Regions from separate parts of the Streptomyces sp. NPDC051738 genome, predicted to be linked through region 2. Evidence: predicted binding sites of a transcription regulator. Region 2 holds the regulator's gene; the other holds the start of a gene.
The links. Region 2 encodes HspR, which represses chaperone genes until heat shock. Its sites were predicted from a motif close to TTGAGNNNNNNNNNCTCAA; they were not measured.

Region 1: the regulator HspR is predicted to act here: its motif matches at 2,018-2,036, upstream of lon (endopeptidase La).

The regions. Positions count from the first base shown of each region.
Region 1 covers NZ_JBITCM010000004.1:159,635-167,270, reverse strand. The annotation lists gene ACIA8X_RS11385 (spermidine synthase) at 1-33, opposite strand, end outside; gene ACIA8X_RS11380 (rhomboid-like protein) at 245-1,111, shown strand; gene ACIA8X_RS11375 (GNAT family N-acetyltransferase) at 1,094-1,888, opposite strand; gene lon (endopeptidase La) at 2,059-4,473, shown strand; gene ACIA8X_RS11365 (lysozyme) at 4,534-5,367, opposite strand; gene ACIA8X_RS11360 (MarR family winged helix-turn-helix transcriptional regulator) at 5,630-6,154, shown strand; gene ACIA8X_RS11355 (protein phosphatase 2C domain-containing protein) at 6,204-6,992, opposite strand; gene ACIA8X_RS11350 (nitrate- and nitrite sensing domain-containing protein) at 7,359-7,636, shown strand, end outside.
Region 2 covers NZ_JBITCM010000001.1:414,856-422,491, reverse strand. The annotation lists gene ACIA8X_RS01820 (MraY family glycosyltransferase) at 1-464, shown strand, start outside; gene dnaK (molecular chaperone DnaK) at 559-2,418, shown strand; gene grpE (nucleotide exchange factor GrpE) at 2,418-3,077, shown strand; gene dnaJ (molecular chaperone DnaJ) at 3,123-4,304, shown strand; gene ACIA8X_RS01800 (heat shock protein transcriptional repressor HspR) at 4,310-4,756, shown strand; gene ACIA8X_RS01795 (fibronectin type III domain-containing protein) at 4,839-6,494, opposite strand; gene ACIA8X_RS01790 (hypothetical protein) at 6,638-7,195, opposite strand; gene ACIA8X_RS01785 (sugar ABC transporter substrate-binding protein) at 7,587-7,636, shown strand, end outside.

The DNA of each region.
Region 1 (7,636 bases), on a different contig from region 2:
CAGTACTTCGGGGATGTCGTACGAAGTGGGCATCCGGCCATCCTGGCAGGTGAGGCCGGCGGGGCCGAGCGGATTTGTAGGTTCTGGCGGGGCACGGGGTCCCCCTATGGGGTGAAGAGGTCCGGAACCAGGGCGCCCGGGTGCCAGTTGAGAGGTTCCTGAGAATCCGCTACCGAGTGGCGCAGGTCACAGACATGGGCGGGCCGCAGGCGAAGGGTGGGGGAAACGGAAGGAGCGCTTCACCTTGGAACGGACTGCGGCTGGGGGTGTGACGGGCTCGGTTCCGGAGTCCGGTGAGGCGGGCCTGCCCGATGTCGCCGGGCTGCTGGACGGTATGCCGCGGCAGCGCGGGCCGGTGGGCGCCACCGCGACGAGCGCCCCGGCGACCATCACCCCGGCGACCGGCGCCACCGCGACGAGCGCCGCCACGACGCAGCTCCCCGCGCCGGTCATCACGGAGGTCGCCGCTCCCCGCCCCCATCCCCTCCGCCCCTGGCGGCTGCTCCCCACTCCCACCGGCACCCCGTTCACCTTCGCCTACGCCGCCGTACTGACCGTCACCTCCCTGATCACCACCTACGCCGAACCCGACCTCGTGCACGCCCTGCACCAGGGCTCCAGCACCGATGTCGCGCACCTCGTGCAGACGCCCGTGCTGGTGCTGCTCGCCAGTGCGCTGTGGGTCGCGGGCGGGGTCGTGGCGCCGTACACGCTCTGCTTCCTGCTGGTGCTCACCGCGCTGGAGCGGCGCATCGGCGGCGTCCGCACGGCCCTCGTCTTCCTGGCGGGGCACGTCCTGGCGACCCTCGCGACCGAGGTCCCCGTCGGGCTCGCGGTGCTGGTCGGCCACCTTCCCGCCAGCTCGCTGCACCGCTTCGACTACGGCATCAGCTTCGGCGTGGCGACGAGCATCGGCGCGCTGGGCGGGCTGCTGCGGCCGTGGCTGCGGTGGCCGGTGCTGGCGCTGTTCGGCGGGATGCTGCTCCAGGACCTGGTCAACCTGACGGATCCGCTGACCAATTGGGGGCATCTGATCGCCCTGGTCATCGGGGTCGGGATGTGGCCGGTGGTGCGGCGGTGGCGCGCCTCGGAGTCAGTCGCCCTCGGGTGACCACACGTACGGCGTGGTCGTGGTCACCGCCTCGCAGCCCAGCCGCCGCAGGATCGGTGCGCTGTCGTCGGAGGCGTCGACATGGAGGTACGTGACGCCGCGGGCTACGGCCAGGGCGGCGCGCGTCGCGACGAGCGCGCGGTAGATGCCGCGGCCGCGCCACTCGGCCAGCGTCGATCCGCCCCACAGGCTCGCGAACTCCGTGCCCTCGCGAAAGACCAGCCAGGCCGCCGAGACGACCTCGCCGTCCGCTTCGGCGACATGGACGGAGATCTCGTCCGGCGCGGACGCGACCCGGCCGATGAGATCGTCGGCGAGCCAACTCCAGTCCTGGCCCCACACCACCGACTCCATCGCGGCGATCCGGCGCATGTCGGCGTCCGCCGTGACCCGGCGCAACGTCACGCCCTCGGGCAGGACGGGCTCTCGTACGGCCATGTCGGCGGCGCGCCCGACCAGGACCGTCTCCTCGTCCTCGGGTGCGAAGCCCGCCGCGCGGAGGCGGTCGGTGAGGTCGGCGGGGTCGTCGTGGGACCGGGTCTTCCACTCCACCGCCTCGCCGCGCGCCGCGAAGTAGTCGCGCTGCCGGGCGATGAGCCGGTCGAGCTCGGTGCCGCGCACGCCGAGGGAGCGCGGGCCGCTGACGAGGCCACGGAATCCGCCGACGATCCGCAGCAGCGGGCCGTCCTGTTCATACGTCACACCTGAGGGCGGGGTCGGGGGCGCGCCGCGCATCTGCTCGTCGTAGGCCGCGAGAAGGATCTCTGTGTCTGTCACGGGGAGACCGTGCGGGACGGGCTGGGGTCCGCACAACCGGATATTCGCGAAACCCGAGGTCACAGCGTGTGTGGATGGTGATCGCTCACAGCGAACGGGGGCGGGGGAACATTCGTGCCGCCCCGTGCATTGAGTCGGCATAACTCAACTTGACTGCCGAAGGGGAGATCATGGCTTCGACGTCCGCACCGCTCACCCTGCCCGTGTTGCCGCTCGACGACGAGGTCGTGCTGCCCGGAATGGTGGTGCCGCTGGATCTGAACGACGCCGATGTGCGGGCCGCGGTGGAGGCCGCTGAGGCCGCCGCGCGGTCGCAGCCGGGGAAGCCGAGGGTGCTGCTGGTGCCGCGTATCGACGGTACGTACGCGGGCACCGGAGTGCTCGGCACCGTCGAGCAGGTCGGCCGGCTGGCCGACGGTGACCCGGGCGCCCTGATCCGCGGTCGCGGGCGCGTGAAGATCGGTGCCGGGACGACCGGGCCGGGTGCCGCGCTGTGGGTGGAGGGGGCGCGGCTCGACGAGAGCGTGCCCGAGCCGCTGCCCGGACAGGTCGTTGACCTGGTGAAGGAGTACAAGGCCCTCGCCACCGCCTGGCTGCGCAAGCGCGGCGCCTGGCAGGTCGTGGACCGGGTGCAGGCCATCGACGACGTCTCCGCCCTTGCCGACAACTCCGGTTACTCGCCGTTCCTGACCACCGAGCAGAAGGTGGAGCTCCTGGAGACCGCCGACCCGGTCGCCCGCCTCAAACTCGCCACCCAGCAACTGCGCGACCACCTCGCCGAGCAGGACGTCGCCGAGACCATCGCCAAGGACGTCCAGGAGGGCGTCGACAAGCAGCAGCGCGAGTTCCTGCTGCGCCGTCAGCTCGAAGCCGTACGCAAGGAACTGCGTGAAATCAACGGCGAGCAGGACGGCGAGGAGTCCGACGACTACCGGGCCCGTGTCGAGGCCGCCGATCTCCCCGAGAACGTCCGCGCGGCCGCCCTCAAGGAGGTCGACAAGCTGGAGCGGTCCTCCGACCAGTCGCCCGAGGGATCGTGGATCCGGACCTGGCTCGACACCGTGCTCGAACTGCCGTGGAACGAACGGACCGAGGACGCGTACGACATCCTCGGCGCCAAGGCGATCCTCGACGCCGAGCACGCCGGTCTGGAGGACGTGAAGGAGCGGATCACCGAGTACCTGGCGGTGCGCAAGCGGCGCAGCGACCGGGGGCTGGGGGTCGTGGGAGGCCGCCGTGGCGGTGCCGTCCTGGCCCTCGTCGGCCCGCCCGGCGTCGGCAAGACCTCGCTCGGCGAGTCCGTCGCCCACGCCATGGGCCGCAAGTTCGTCCGGGTCGCCCTCGGCGGCGTCCGCGACGAGGCCGAGATCCGCGGCCACCGCCGTACCTACGTCGGCGCGCTGCCCGGCCGGATCGTGCGGGCCATCAAGGAGGCCGGGTCGATGAACCCGGTGGTCCTGCTCGACGAGATCGACAAGGTGGGGTCGGACTTCCGGGGCGATCCGGCGGCCGCCCTGCTGGAGGTGCTGGACCCGGCACAGAACCACACCTTCCGGGACCACTACCTGGAGGTGGAGCTGGACCTGTCGGACGTGGTCTTCCTGGCCACCGCCAACGTCCTGGAGGCCATCCCCGAGGCCCTGCTCGACCGTATGGAACTGGTCCGCCTGGACGGCTACACCGAGGACGAGAAGGTCGTCATCGCCCGTGACCACCTGCTCCCGCGCCAGCTGGAGCGGGCGGGTCTGAACAAGGACGAGGTCGCCCTCGACGAGAGCGCGCTGCGCAAGCTCGCCGGCGAGTACACACGCGAGGCGGGCGTGCGGAACCTGGAGCGGTCCGTCGCGCGGCTGCTGCGCAAGGTCGCGGCCCAGCACGAACTGGGCGAGCGCGAGCTGCCGTTCACGGTCACGGACGCCGACCTGCGCTCCCTGATCGGCAGGCCGCACCACGTGCCCGAGTCTGCCCAGGACCCGGCGGAGCGCCGTACGGCGGTGCCGGGCGTGGCGACCGGCCTCGCGGTCACGGGAGCCGGCGGAGACGTGCTGTTCGTGGAGGCGTCGCTGGCCGACCCGGAGACGGGCGCGGCGGGCCTGACGCTGACCGGCCAGCTGGGTGACGTGATGAAGGAGAGCGCGCAGATCGCCCTGTCCTTCCTCCGCTCGCACGGCGCCGAACTGGAGCTGCCGGTCGCCGACCTGAAGGACCGGGGCGTGCACATCCACTTCCCGGCGGGCGCGGTGCCCAAGGACGGCCCGAGCGCCGGCGTCACGATGACGACGGCCCTCGCGTCGCTGCTGTCGGGCCGCCTGGTCCGCACGGACGTGGCGATGACGGGCGAAGTCTCGCTGACCGGCCGGGTGCTGCCGATCGGCGGCGTCAAGCAGAAGCTGCTGGCGGCCCACCGGGCGGGCGTCACGACCGTCGTCATCCCCAAGCGCAACGAGCCCGACCTGGACGACGTCCCCGCGGAGGTGCTGGACAAGCTCGACGTCCACGCCGTGACCGACGTCCGCCAGGTCCTGGAACTGGCCCTGTCGCCGGCCACCGACGGCGCGGCCACCGAGGTTCCGATCGCGGCGTGACGGACGCGACCGGACAGGCAGGGCCCGGGTCCCGTGAGGGAGGCCTGGGCCTTCGCCGTGCTATCCCTTGGCGAGCGCCACGACCCTGTCGAGCGCCCCGTTGAACCGGTTGTGGTCCCCGACGGTCGGTCCGGAGGACGTGTACTGCCACATGGTGTGGTAGCTCCAGCCCGCAGGCAGTTCCCCCACCTCCGCGGCGTACCGGGCGATCCACAGGGGGTTGACGGTGGCGAAGCCGCTGTGGTTGCCGGTGCACTGCTTCCACCAGCTCGTCGCCGTATAGATGACGGCGGCACGGCCGGTGCGGACCTTGTACCGGTTCAGGAAGTCGCGGATCCAGGTGACCATCTGGCTCTGGGTCTTGCCGTAGCAGGCGTCGCCGTACGGGTTCCACTCGATGTCGAGGACGCCGGGCAGGGTCTTGCCGTCGCGGGACCAGCCGCCGCCGTGGTCGACGAAGTAGTTGGCCTGGGTTGCTCCATTGGTGGTGTCCGGGGTCGCGAAGTGGTAGGCGCCGCGGATCATGCCGATGTTGTAGGAGCCCTTGTACTGCTGGGCGAAGTACGGGTTCGTGTAGTAGGTCCCCTCGGTGGCCTTCGTATAGGCCCACTTCACCCCGCTCTTCCACAGCGTCGACCAGGCGACGTTGCCCTGGTGGCTGGAGACGTCGACGCCCTCCGTCTGGGTGGCCAGGGTGTCGTTGGGCAGGCCGTGCACGCCGTCGTGGGCTGCGACGCCCATGCCCATGTGGGCGGAGCCGCGGGGCGGGGTGTCGTCGCCGGCGGACGCGGGGGACGGCTGGCCGGCGAGGGTGAGGGAGAGGATCGCGGTGAGGAGGAGCCCGGTGAGGTGCGGGCGCCGGGGACGGAGCTGTTCGGATCTGTGCACGGGCATAGCGTGCCTCCGCAGGCTCGGTGGTGCTCGGTGGGGAAACGCGCGGTGGTGCGGCTGCCGTTGCGGTCCGTGATCACGGCGTGTGCATGCCAGTAAACCTCTGTCAGGCAAGCTAGGCATGGAGAAGCGCAGGTGGAAGGGGGTCCGGAGGCTGCCTTTGGTCTGAGCCTGCGAAATACTGGCGGAGCTGCGGCGATGACGGCGGTGGGCGGAAACTTTCCGGACCGGGAAACCGGACCGGAAACACGAGGCAGGGGCTGACGTGCACGAAGACGGAATCGGCGACGGAATCGGCGACGGGCCGCGAGTCGAATCTGGGGGCGCTCCCACTGGAGGAGGGTCCGACAGTGGCCCGGGCCGGCCCGAATTCCTCGACCTGGAACGCGAGTTGACGGTCCTCTTCCGACGCGCCAGGGCCAAGCAGGGCGAGATGGCCCGCGAGGTCCATCCGGATCTGGAGTCAGCGGCGTACGGGCTGTTGGTCCGGCTGGGTGAAAGCGGGCGTCAGCGGGCCACCGAGCTCGCCGCCTATATCGGGGTCGGCAAGGCCACCATGTCGCGTCAGCTCCGGGCCCTGGAGGACCTGGGCCTCGTCGCGCGCGAGCCGGACCCCGCCGACGGGCGGGCCTGGCTTGTGCACCTCACCGAGGAGGGGCGCGGTCGGGTCGCGAAGGTGCGGGAGGCCCGCCGGGGCCGGTATGTCGAGCAGCTGTCCCACTGGGACCGGGGCGAGGTCGCGGAGCTGGCGCGGCTGCTGAACCAGCTGAACCGGGGGATGGAGAAGTAGGAAGCCGAACCGGGGGGGGAGAGAGAAGCAAGACCGCGAGGCCCGTGCCTCACAACTGCGCGTACACGACCGTCGCATCGTCATGCGTCTTGCTCCGCCCCAGATGCGTCCGCTCCTCCGCGTCGGCCGACTCCAGCGCCCGCACGCGTTCCACCAGAGCCCGCGCCCCCTCCTTCCGTACGACGGTGAAGCAGTCCGCCCAGTCCCCCTCCCGGAACTTCTCCACCCACCTCGTCGCCCCGTCCGTCAGCGCCGCCAGCGCCCGCACGTCCTCCCGGGCCAGCACCCCCGTCACCGCCCGCCCCGCCACCGACGGATCCGCGGCGGCCGTGAAGAAGCCGCCCTCCTTGTTGCGGACGTGGGCGTCGATCAGCGCGTCCGTGGCCAGGGACGCGCGGGGGAGGCGGGCCAGGCGGTCGTCCAGGAAGGGCGTGATCGTGCCGTCCGGCGACTCCACCAGCAGGGCCGAGTCGGACAGGACCAGGTACTCCACCGACTCCGGCGACCACCGCGCCAGGACCACCGTTGCCTGTGGGGTGCGTGGGTGAGAAAGGTCACAGGTTGCGGTGTGGGCCTCGGCGGTACGAGCGATGGCGCGGCCCAGCGCGTCGGCCAGGGGAACATCCGGGAGTGAAACGGTCAGTTCGGTCAGGGCGCCGCCGAGCCGTGCGGTGAACCAGGGAACGGAATGCAGACAACCCGTCCCGCCCCTCGGTGGGGTCACGCCGTCCAGGACCACCAGGACGCCGCCCTGTCCCGAGGCGGGAAGTCCGACACTCGCGAAGTCCTCGTTGGGGCGGGTGCGGTCGCCGGGCTCGGAAGCTAGCTCTGTTCGCATTCGGCCAGTCTGCACGAGGCCTTCACAAGGTTCGCGAAGGGGCTGCATCGGCTGCCGAATGGGTGCAGTCGCGCAGGTCAGACGCCTGATTTGGGGTGGAATGGTTCGCTCCGGGCGGGCGTGGCGGCGAATACTGCCATCGCCTGCCGCAGACGTCCAACCGGCCCGCCGTGCAAGGCATGTGTGAGCGTCGGAGAAACTTGCCCGCCAACTCCCCTCCGGGGTTCACTCCTTCGGGTGGCGGGTCAGGTGATGCGCGGTCGCTGCCCACCGGCACTGGGAGGGTCGGGAACCGCATCGAGTGTACGTACAGTCGACAGTACTTGACGGAGCGTCACTCGGATCCATGGGTATCACGAGTCAGGAATGCGAGCACCGGTGCAGAAGATGCGGCCTCGTCGCTCAGGCAAGCAGACGGCCTCCGCAGGAGGCACGCAGCCCACTCCCGGCGCCACCACCGAGGTCACACCCGCCGGCAAGGGGCGCCCGACACACGTACGCAACCGGCTGATCGTCGCCGTGGCCGTCGTGGCCGCCGCCATCGCCGCGGCCGGCGTCCCCTCGATCGTCGCCGCCTCCGGGCAACTGCACGACTCCCAGGAGCTGGTGACGCTCGCCGAGCAGACCCAGGACGCGCTCGCCCT
Region 2 (7,636 bases):
TCGGGTTCGTGGTGGCGGCCTCGGCCGTGATGACCCGGGCCGGACGCGATCCGGTGTCGAGCGTGGGCATCCTCTACTCGCTCACCGCCCTCGCCACCGCCGACGTGCTCCTTGTGACGCTGTCCCGCCGGCTGGCCGGGCGGCCACTGCTGCGCGGTGGCCCGGATCACCTGGCCCACCGACTGCGCCGCCTCGGCCTCACCCCGCCGGGCGCGGCCGTCCTGCTGGGGGTCGCCGCCTTCGCCGGGGTGCTCGTCGGGGTTCTCGTGCACATGGGATGGCTCGCGGTGTCCGGGTTGTACTGGGTGGCGGCGGTCGCCCTCATCGCCGTACTCGGACTGCTGCGGATCAAGGTCTACGGGCCTCGGCGTCAACCCTATTTCCCCGTAGGGGATACCACGCGGACGTCCACTCACGTCACATCTACGCAGGTCAGAGCCCAGTTGCGTGTAAGGAACGGATAAGAGTTGAGCGGGGTCGACTCACCTCTGTTGACCGGGTGCCAGGCGTCATGCACACTTGAGTCCGTTCCACTCAAGTCAGCTGGAGGAATCAACCATGGCACGTGCGGTCGGCATCGACCTGGGCACGACTAACTCCGTCGTCAGCGTTCTCGAAGGCGGCGAGCCCACCGTCATCACCAACGCCGAGGGTGCCAGGACCACGCCGTCCGTCGTCGCCTTCGCCAAGAACGGCGAGGTGCTCGTCGGCGAGGTGGCCAAGCGCCAGGCGGTCACCAACGTGGACCGGACCATCCGTTCCGTGAAGCGCCACATGGGCACCGACTGGAAGATGGAGCTCGACGGGAAGCCCTTCAACCCGCAGCAGATCTCCGCCTTCATCCTCCAGAAGCTGAAGCGGGACGCCGAGTCCTACCTGGGCGAGAAGGTGACCGACGCGGTCATCACCGTCCCGGCGTACTTCAACGACTCCGAGCGCCAGGCCACGAAGGAGGCCGGCGAGATCGCCGGTCTGAACGTCCTGCGCATCGTCAACGAGCCCACCGCGGCCGCGCTCGCGTACGGCCTCGACAAGGACGACCAGACGATCCTCGTCTTCGACCTCGGTGGCGGCACCTTCGACGTGTCCCTGCTGGAGATCGGTGACGGCGTCGTCGAGGTGAAGGCCACCAACGGTGACAACCACCTCGGTGGTGACGACTGGGACCAGCGCGTCGTCGACTACCTGGTCAAGCAGTTCGCCAGCGGCCACGGCGTGGACCTCGGCAAGGACAAGATGGCCCTCCAGCGCCTCCGCGAGGCCGCCGAGAAGGCCAAGATCGAGCTGTCCTCCTCCACCGAGACCTCGATCAACCTGCCGTACATCACCGCCTCCGCCGAGGGCCCGCTGCACCTGGACGAGAAGCTCACCCGGGCTCAGTTCCAGCAGCTGACGGCCGACCTGCTGGAGCGCTGCAAGACCCCGTTCTTCAACGTGATGAAGGACGCCAACGTCTCCATCAACGAGATCGACCACGTCGTCCTCGTCGGTGGCTCCACCCGGATGCCCGCCGTCGCCGAGCTCGTGCGCGAGCTGACCGGCGGCAAGGACGCCAACAAGGGCGTCAACCCGGACGAGGTCGTCGCCATCGGCGCCGCCCTGCAGGCCGGTGTCCTCAAGGGTGAGGTCAAGGACGTCCTGCTCCTCGACGTGACCCCGCTGTCCCTCGGTATCGAGACCAAGGGCGGCATCATGACCAAGCTCATCGAGCGCAACACCACGATCCCGACCAAGCGGTCCGAGATCTTCACGACGGCCGAGGACAACCAGCCGTCCGTGCAGATCCAGGTCTACCAGGGCGAGCGCGAGATCGCGGCGTACAACAAGAAGCTCGGGATGTTCGAGCTGACCGGTCTGCCGCCGGCCCCGCGCGGTGTCCCGCAGATCGAGGTCGCCTTCGACATCGACGCCAACGGCATCATGCACGTCACGGCCAAGGACCTCGGCACGGGCAAGGAGCAGAAGATGACCGTCACCGGTGGCTCCTCGCTGCCGAAGGACGAGGTCAACCGGATGCGCGAAGAGGCCGAGAAGTACGCGGAGGAGGACCACGCCCGCCGCGAGGCCGCCGAGACCCGCAACCAGGGCGAGCAGCTCGTCTACCAGACGGAGAAGTTCCTCAAGGACAACGAGGACAAGGTCCCCGGTGAGGTCAAGACCGAGGTCGAGGCCGCCGTCGAGGAGCTGAAGACCGCGCTCAAGGGCGAGGACACCGCCGAGATCCGCACCGCCACCGAGAAGGTCGCCGCGGTCTCGCAGAAGGTGGGCCAGGCCATGTACGCCGACGCCCAGGCCGCTGCCGGTCCGGAGGGTGCCGCCGGTGGTCCGGAGGGCGCCGCCCCGGGTGGCAAGGCCGCTGACGACGACGTCGTCGACGCCGAGATCGTGGACGACGAGCGCAAGGACGGGGCCGCGTAATGACGGAGGAGACCCCGGGCTTCGAGGAGAGGCCCGACGTCCCCTCCGGCGCGACCCCTGACGACGCCGAGTCGAAGGCCGCAACCCCGCCGAACGGCGAGGGGGCGGCCCCGGCCGGGGACGGAGCAGCAGACGCGGGCCTGGTGGCCCAGCTGGATCAGGTGCGTACGGCGCTCGGTGAGCGCACGGCGGACCTCCAGCGGCTCCAGGCCGAGTACCAGAACTACCGCCGCCGTGTGGAGCGGGACCGGATCACGGTCAAGGAGATCGCCATTGCGAACCTCCTGACCGAGCTCCTGCCCGTGATCGACGACATCGGCCGCGCGCGGGAACACGGCGAACTCGTCGGCGGATTCAAGTCCGTCGCGGAGTCGCTGGAGACCGTCGCGGCGAAGATGGGCCTGCAGGCCTTCGGCAAGGAGGGCGAGCCCTTCGACCCGACGATCCACGAGGCCCTGATGCACTCCTACGCTCCGGACGTCACCGAGACGACCTGCGTCGCGATCCTCCAGCCGGGGTATCGCATCGGCGAGCGCACCATCCGCCCCGCGCGGGTGGCCGTCGCCGAGCCCCAGCCGGGCGCGCAGACCGTCAAGGCGGAGGAGGCGACCGAGGCGGCCGGCGACGACAAGGAGAACGGTGGCCCGGACGAGGGCTGACGTTGAACTGACGGAAAACCCGATCAGGGAGGAGGGACGTCGGGGATGAGCACCAAGGACTTCATCGAGAAGGACTTCTACAAGGTCCTCGGCGTCCCCAAGGACGCCACCGAAGCCGAGATCAAGAAGGCGTACCGCAAGCTCGCCCGCGAGAACCACCCGGACGCCAACAAGGGCAACGCCAAGGCGGAGGAGCGCTTCAAGGAGATCTCCGAGGCGAACGACGTCCTCGGCGACCCCAAGAAGCGCAAGGAGTACGACGAGGCTCGCGCCCTCTTCGGCAACGGCGGCTTCCGCCCGGGGCCGGGCGGCGCGGGCGGCTCCTTCAACTTCGACCTGGGCGACCTCTTCGGAGGCGGCGCCCAGGGCCAAGGGGGTTCCGGCGGCTTCGGCGGCGGAATCGGGGACGTCTTCGGGGGCCTGTTCAACCGCGGCGGCACGGGTCCGGGTACCCGCACCCAGCCCCGGCGCGGCCAGGACATCGACACCGAGGTCACCCTCAGCTTCACCGAGGCGATCGAGGGAGCGACGGTCCCGCTGCGGATGTCCTCGCAGTCGCCCTGCAAGGCCTGCGCAGGTACCGGCGACAAGAACGGCACGCCCAGGGTGTGCCCGACCTGTGTCGGCACCGGCCAGGTGGCCCGGGGTTCGGGCGGCGGCTTCTCGCTGACCGACCCCTGCCCGGACTGCAAGGGGCGCGGCCTGATGGCCGAGCACCCGTGCCTGGAGTGCAAGGGCAGCGGCCGCGCGAAGTCGTCCCGGACCATGCAGGTCCGCATCCCGGCCGGGGTGTCGGACGGCCAGCGCATCCGGCTGCGCGGCAAGGGAGCGCCCGGCGAACGCGGCGGCCCGGCGGGCGATCTGTACGTCACCGTGCACGTCGACGCGCACCCGGTGTTCGGCCGCAAGGACGACAACCTCACGGTCACCGTCCCCGTGACGTTCACGGAGGCGGCGCTCGGCGGCGAGGTCAGGGTCCCCACCCTGGGCGGACCGCCGGTCACCCTGAAACTGCCGCCCGGCACGCCCAACGGCCGTACGATGCGGGCGCGGGGCAAGGGCGCGGTCCGCAAGGACGGCACCCGCGGCGACCTCCTGGTCACCGTCGAGGTGAGTGTTCCGAAGGACCTGACGGGGAAGGCTCGTGACGCACTGGAGGCGTATCGCGAGGCGACCGCGGACGAGGACCCGCGGGCGGAGCTGTTCCAGGCCGCGAAGGGAGCATGAGTCAGATGGACGGTCGTCGACGCAACCCGTATGAACTGACCGAGGAGACCCCGGTCTACGTCATCTCGGTGGCGGCCCAGCTCTCCGGGCTGCACCCGCAGACGCTGCGTCAGTACGACCGTCTGGGCCTGGTGTCCCCGGACCGCACCGCCGGCCGGGGCCGGCGCTACTCGGCCCGCGACATCGAACTGCTGCGTACCGTCCAGCAGTTGTCGCAGGACGAGGGCATCAACCTGGCCGGCATCAAGCGCATCATCGAACTGGAGAACCAGGTCGCCGCGCTGCAGTCCCGGGTCGCGGAACTGCAGGGCGCCCTGGACGGCGCGGCGGCGGCGATGCAGCAGCGTGAGGCGGCGGTGCACGCGTCGTACCGCCGTGATCTGGTGCCGTATCAGGAGGTCCAGCAGACCAGCGCGTTGGTGGTCTGGCGGCCGAAGAAGGCCAAGGACTAGACAGCCGTACACGTGACGGGGCCCGGAGGTTCGACCGAACCTCCGGGCCCCGCTTCATGTGCCGGTCGGATGCCGACGTCGGTCAGCGGCCGACGAAGAACTCCAGCGAGGAGCTCTGGGCACCCTGACGCCCGTAGGCGTCCACGGCGTACACGGTGACCATGCACGGGCCGTTGTAGGGCGGCGTCCAGGAGAGGGCACCCGTCGTCGACAGTTGGGTGCCGCTGGATCCGCAGGCGCCGTCGATCTCCCAGGAGTACCCCTTCAGCACCCGTCCTTCGTCGCCCGGGCCGGCCTTGGCGGTGACCTGGATGGCGGCCCGCGCGGGAATCCCCGTCGAGACCAGCGTCAGCCGCGGCGCGGCCGGGCCGGTCGCGGTGGCGGGGGTGAGCCGGTCGACGGTGAGCTGGTCGGAGGGCGCCGACTCGGCAGCCGTGCCGTCCACGGCGGCGACGTAGTAGAACGCCTTGCCCGCCGGAGCGCCGCGGTCGTCCCAGCCGTTGCCGAGCGTGGTGCCGAGGGCGGTCCAGGCGCCGTCGGTGCGGCGGTAGACGCGGAACTGGCCGGAGCCCTCGGCCGCGTCCCAGTGGAGCTCGGTCCGGTCGTCGTGGCGGACAGCGGTGAGCCCGGTCGGGGCGGGTGTGCCGCTGGGCTCGGGCCGCGTGACCGTCACCGGGGCGGAGACCGGGGAGACGTTCATGGCGCCGTCGACCGCGTGCACCCGGTACGTGTAGGCGGTCCCTGTCGCGGCGGTGAAGTCCGTGTAGGACGTGCCGAGCAGCGTCTCGGGCCCGTCCGGGTCCTGCTGCCCGTCGGGCGCGCCCCACACCTCGTAGTGGTGGACGTCCGGTGCGGAAGAGGGCTGCCAGGTGAGCGTGTTGCCCGCGGTGGTGCCCGTCGCCGTGAGGCCGGTGACCTGGCCCGGGGCGGTGCGGTCGACGGTGGTGACGGCCTTCTCCGCCGTGCCCGTCGACTCGTTGCCGGCCTTGTCGTAGGCGCGTACCTGGTAGTAGTACGTCGCGCCGGTCACCGGCAGGGTGGCGTCCGTGTACGTCGTGGAGGTGGTCGTCGCGAGCGGTGTGCTGCCGAACGGCGTGCCCTTCAGCCGCCGGTAGACGCGGTACCCCGCGAGGTCCATCTCCTTGTTCTTCGCCCAGGTCGCCTTCGCCTTGCCGGTCGCCGCGTCGTACGACACCGAAGGCGCCGTCGGGGCAAGGGGCTTGACCTTGTCGACGGCGGCGGAGGTGCGCGGCGTGTAGCCGAACTTGACGTTCGCCGTGCCGGTCCAGTGGGCGAAGTCGACGCGGAGGGTGTGCTTGTCGGCCGGGATCGTGACGTTGACGGTCTTCCTGACCGTCGTGGACACGTTCTTCCAGAGGTCGATCCTGAGCTTGCCGTCCAGGTAGACGCGGATGCCGTCCTGGGCGGAGGCGGAGAAGGAGAAGGGTCCGCCGGAGCCGAAGTCGCGGGTCAGGGTCCAGCGGACGGAGAACCTGTCCTTCGGGAGGCCCGAGGCCGGGGCGCCGGTGCCCCAGTTCTGGTCGATGGCGGTGTCGCAGTCGGTCTTCTTGGCGGTGCCCGAAAGGGTGGTGTTCGCGAAGAACTGCCGCTTGAAGACGGGCGATGCGCAGGTCACTGCGGCGGAGGCGGGCGCGACGGTGGCCGTGAGGAGGCCGCCCGCGGTCACGAGCACGACCGTCGCCGCGGTCGCGGCGGTCGTGCGTCTGGCTGGGTTCATCGGGTCCTTCGGTCTGTTCGGCGACGGTGATCATCACCGTCGCCGAACAGGACTCGCCGGGGCCGGAATTGGTTGTACGACCATTGGCTGTACGGCCATGGGTTGTGCGGCCATGGGTTGTACGACGGCCACTGGGCGGGACGTCAGCCGGGGATCATGTCGCCGGCCATCTCCGTCGCGATCATCCACCAGGGCCGGGCGCCCGTGCCGAAAGCGGCGGCGAGCGCGTAGCCGAGGGCCGCGTCCAGGGGCTCCGGCTCGGCGTCCTCGCGCCACTCGGCGAGCACGCGTCCGTCGCCGTCCGAGGAGAAGTCGCCGATGTGCCGCCCGTCCCGCAGCAGGCGGCTGCCCGGGACGGAGTCCGGCACCAGGCGCCAGACGCGGCCCTCGTGGCGGACGTCGACGCGGTACGAGCGACGGCTCAGCCGACCCTTGGCGGGGGCGAGGACGACCTCCTCGCCGTCCACGGTCAGCGTGAGCCGGCTCCCGTCCCGGGTGCCGACCGGGACGTGCTCCTCGGCCTCGGCCCCTTCCGCGCGGCGCAGTTCGATCCGGGGCACCGACTCGCCCTCGACGATGACCTCGCCCAGCCCGGTGTCGAGCCGGACCGCTATCGCGCCGAACCGGTCGTCCTCGTGCTCGTGCTCGTCCTCGTGCTCGTCGTGCCGGTCCGTGGTCGCGGGTGCCGGGTTCTTGGGCATCAGGTCTTCCTTCGCTGTATCGCCTCGTGCTGATCATGGTCGCGCACGCGGCCGCCGGTTCGGCGGGCCGTGCGGCTGGCCGGGTTCGTTCGGTCCTCTGATCGAGAGCCGGACGGTGTCGCGCACGTGCCCCGACTGCGACTCGCGTGGAATGGAGTGCTTGTGCTGATCTTGGTCGACTCGTCGACCAAGGTTCGGTGGAGGGGGTGTAATGGGCGTTTGGAGGCAGTCCGTCATGTCTTCACATGCTCAGCGGAGCGTGGCGTTGCGCACTCGTTAAGTGATTCCGCTTGACGCTGAGGGGCGACGACGCGTTGGCTTTTCAGACACCTGGGCGCAATGGCGCGTCCGTGTCCCGAAGGCACCAGAAGTGAGCTCCTCTATGCGTCCCATGCGCCCCCTGCGTCGTACCGCCACCGCCGTGGCCGCCGCATCCACGAT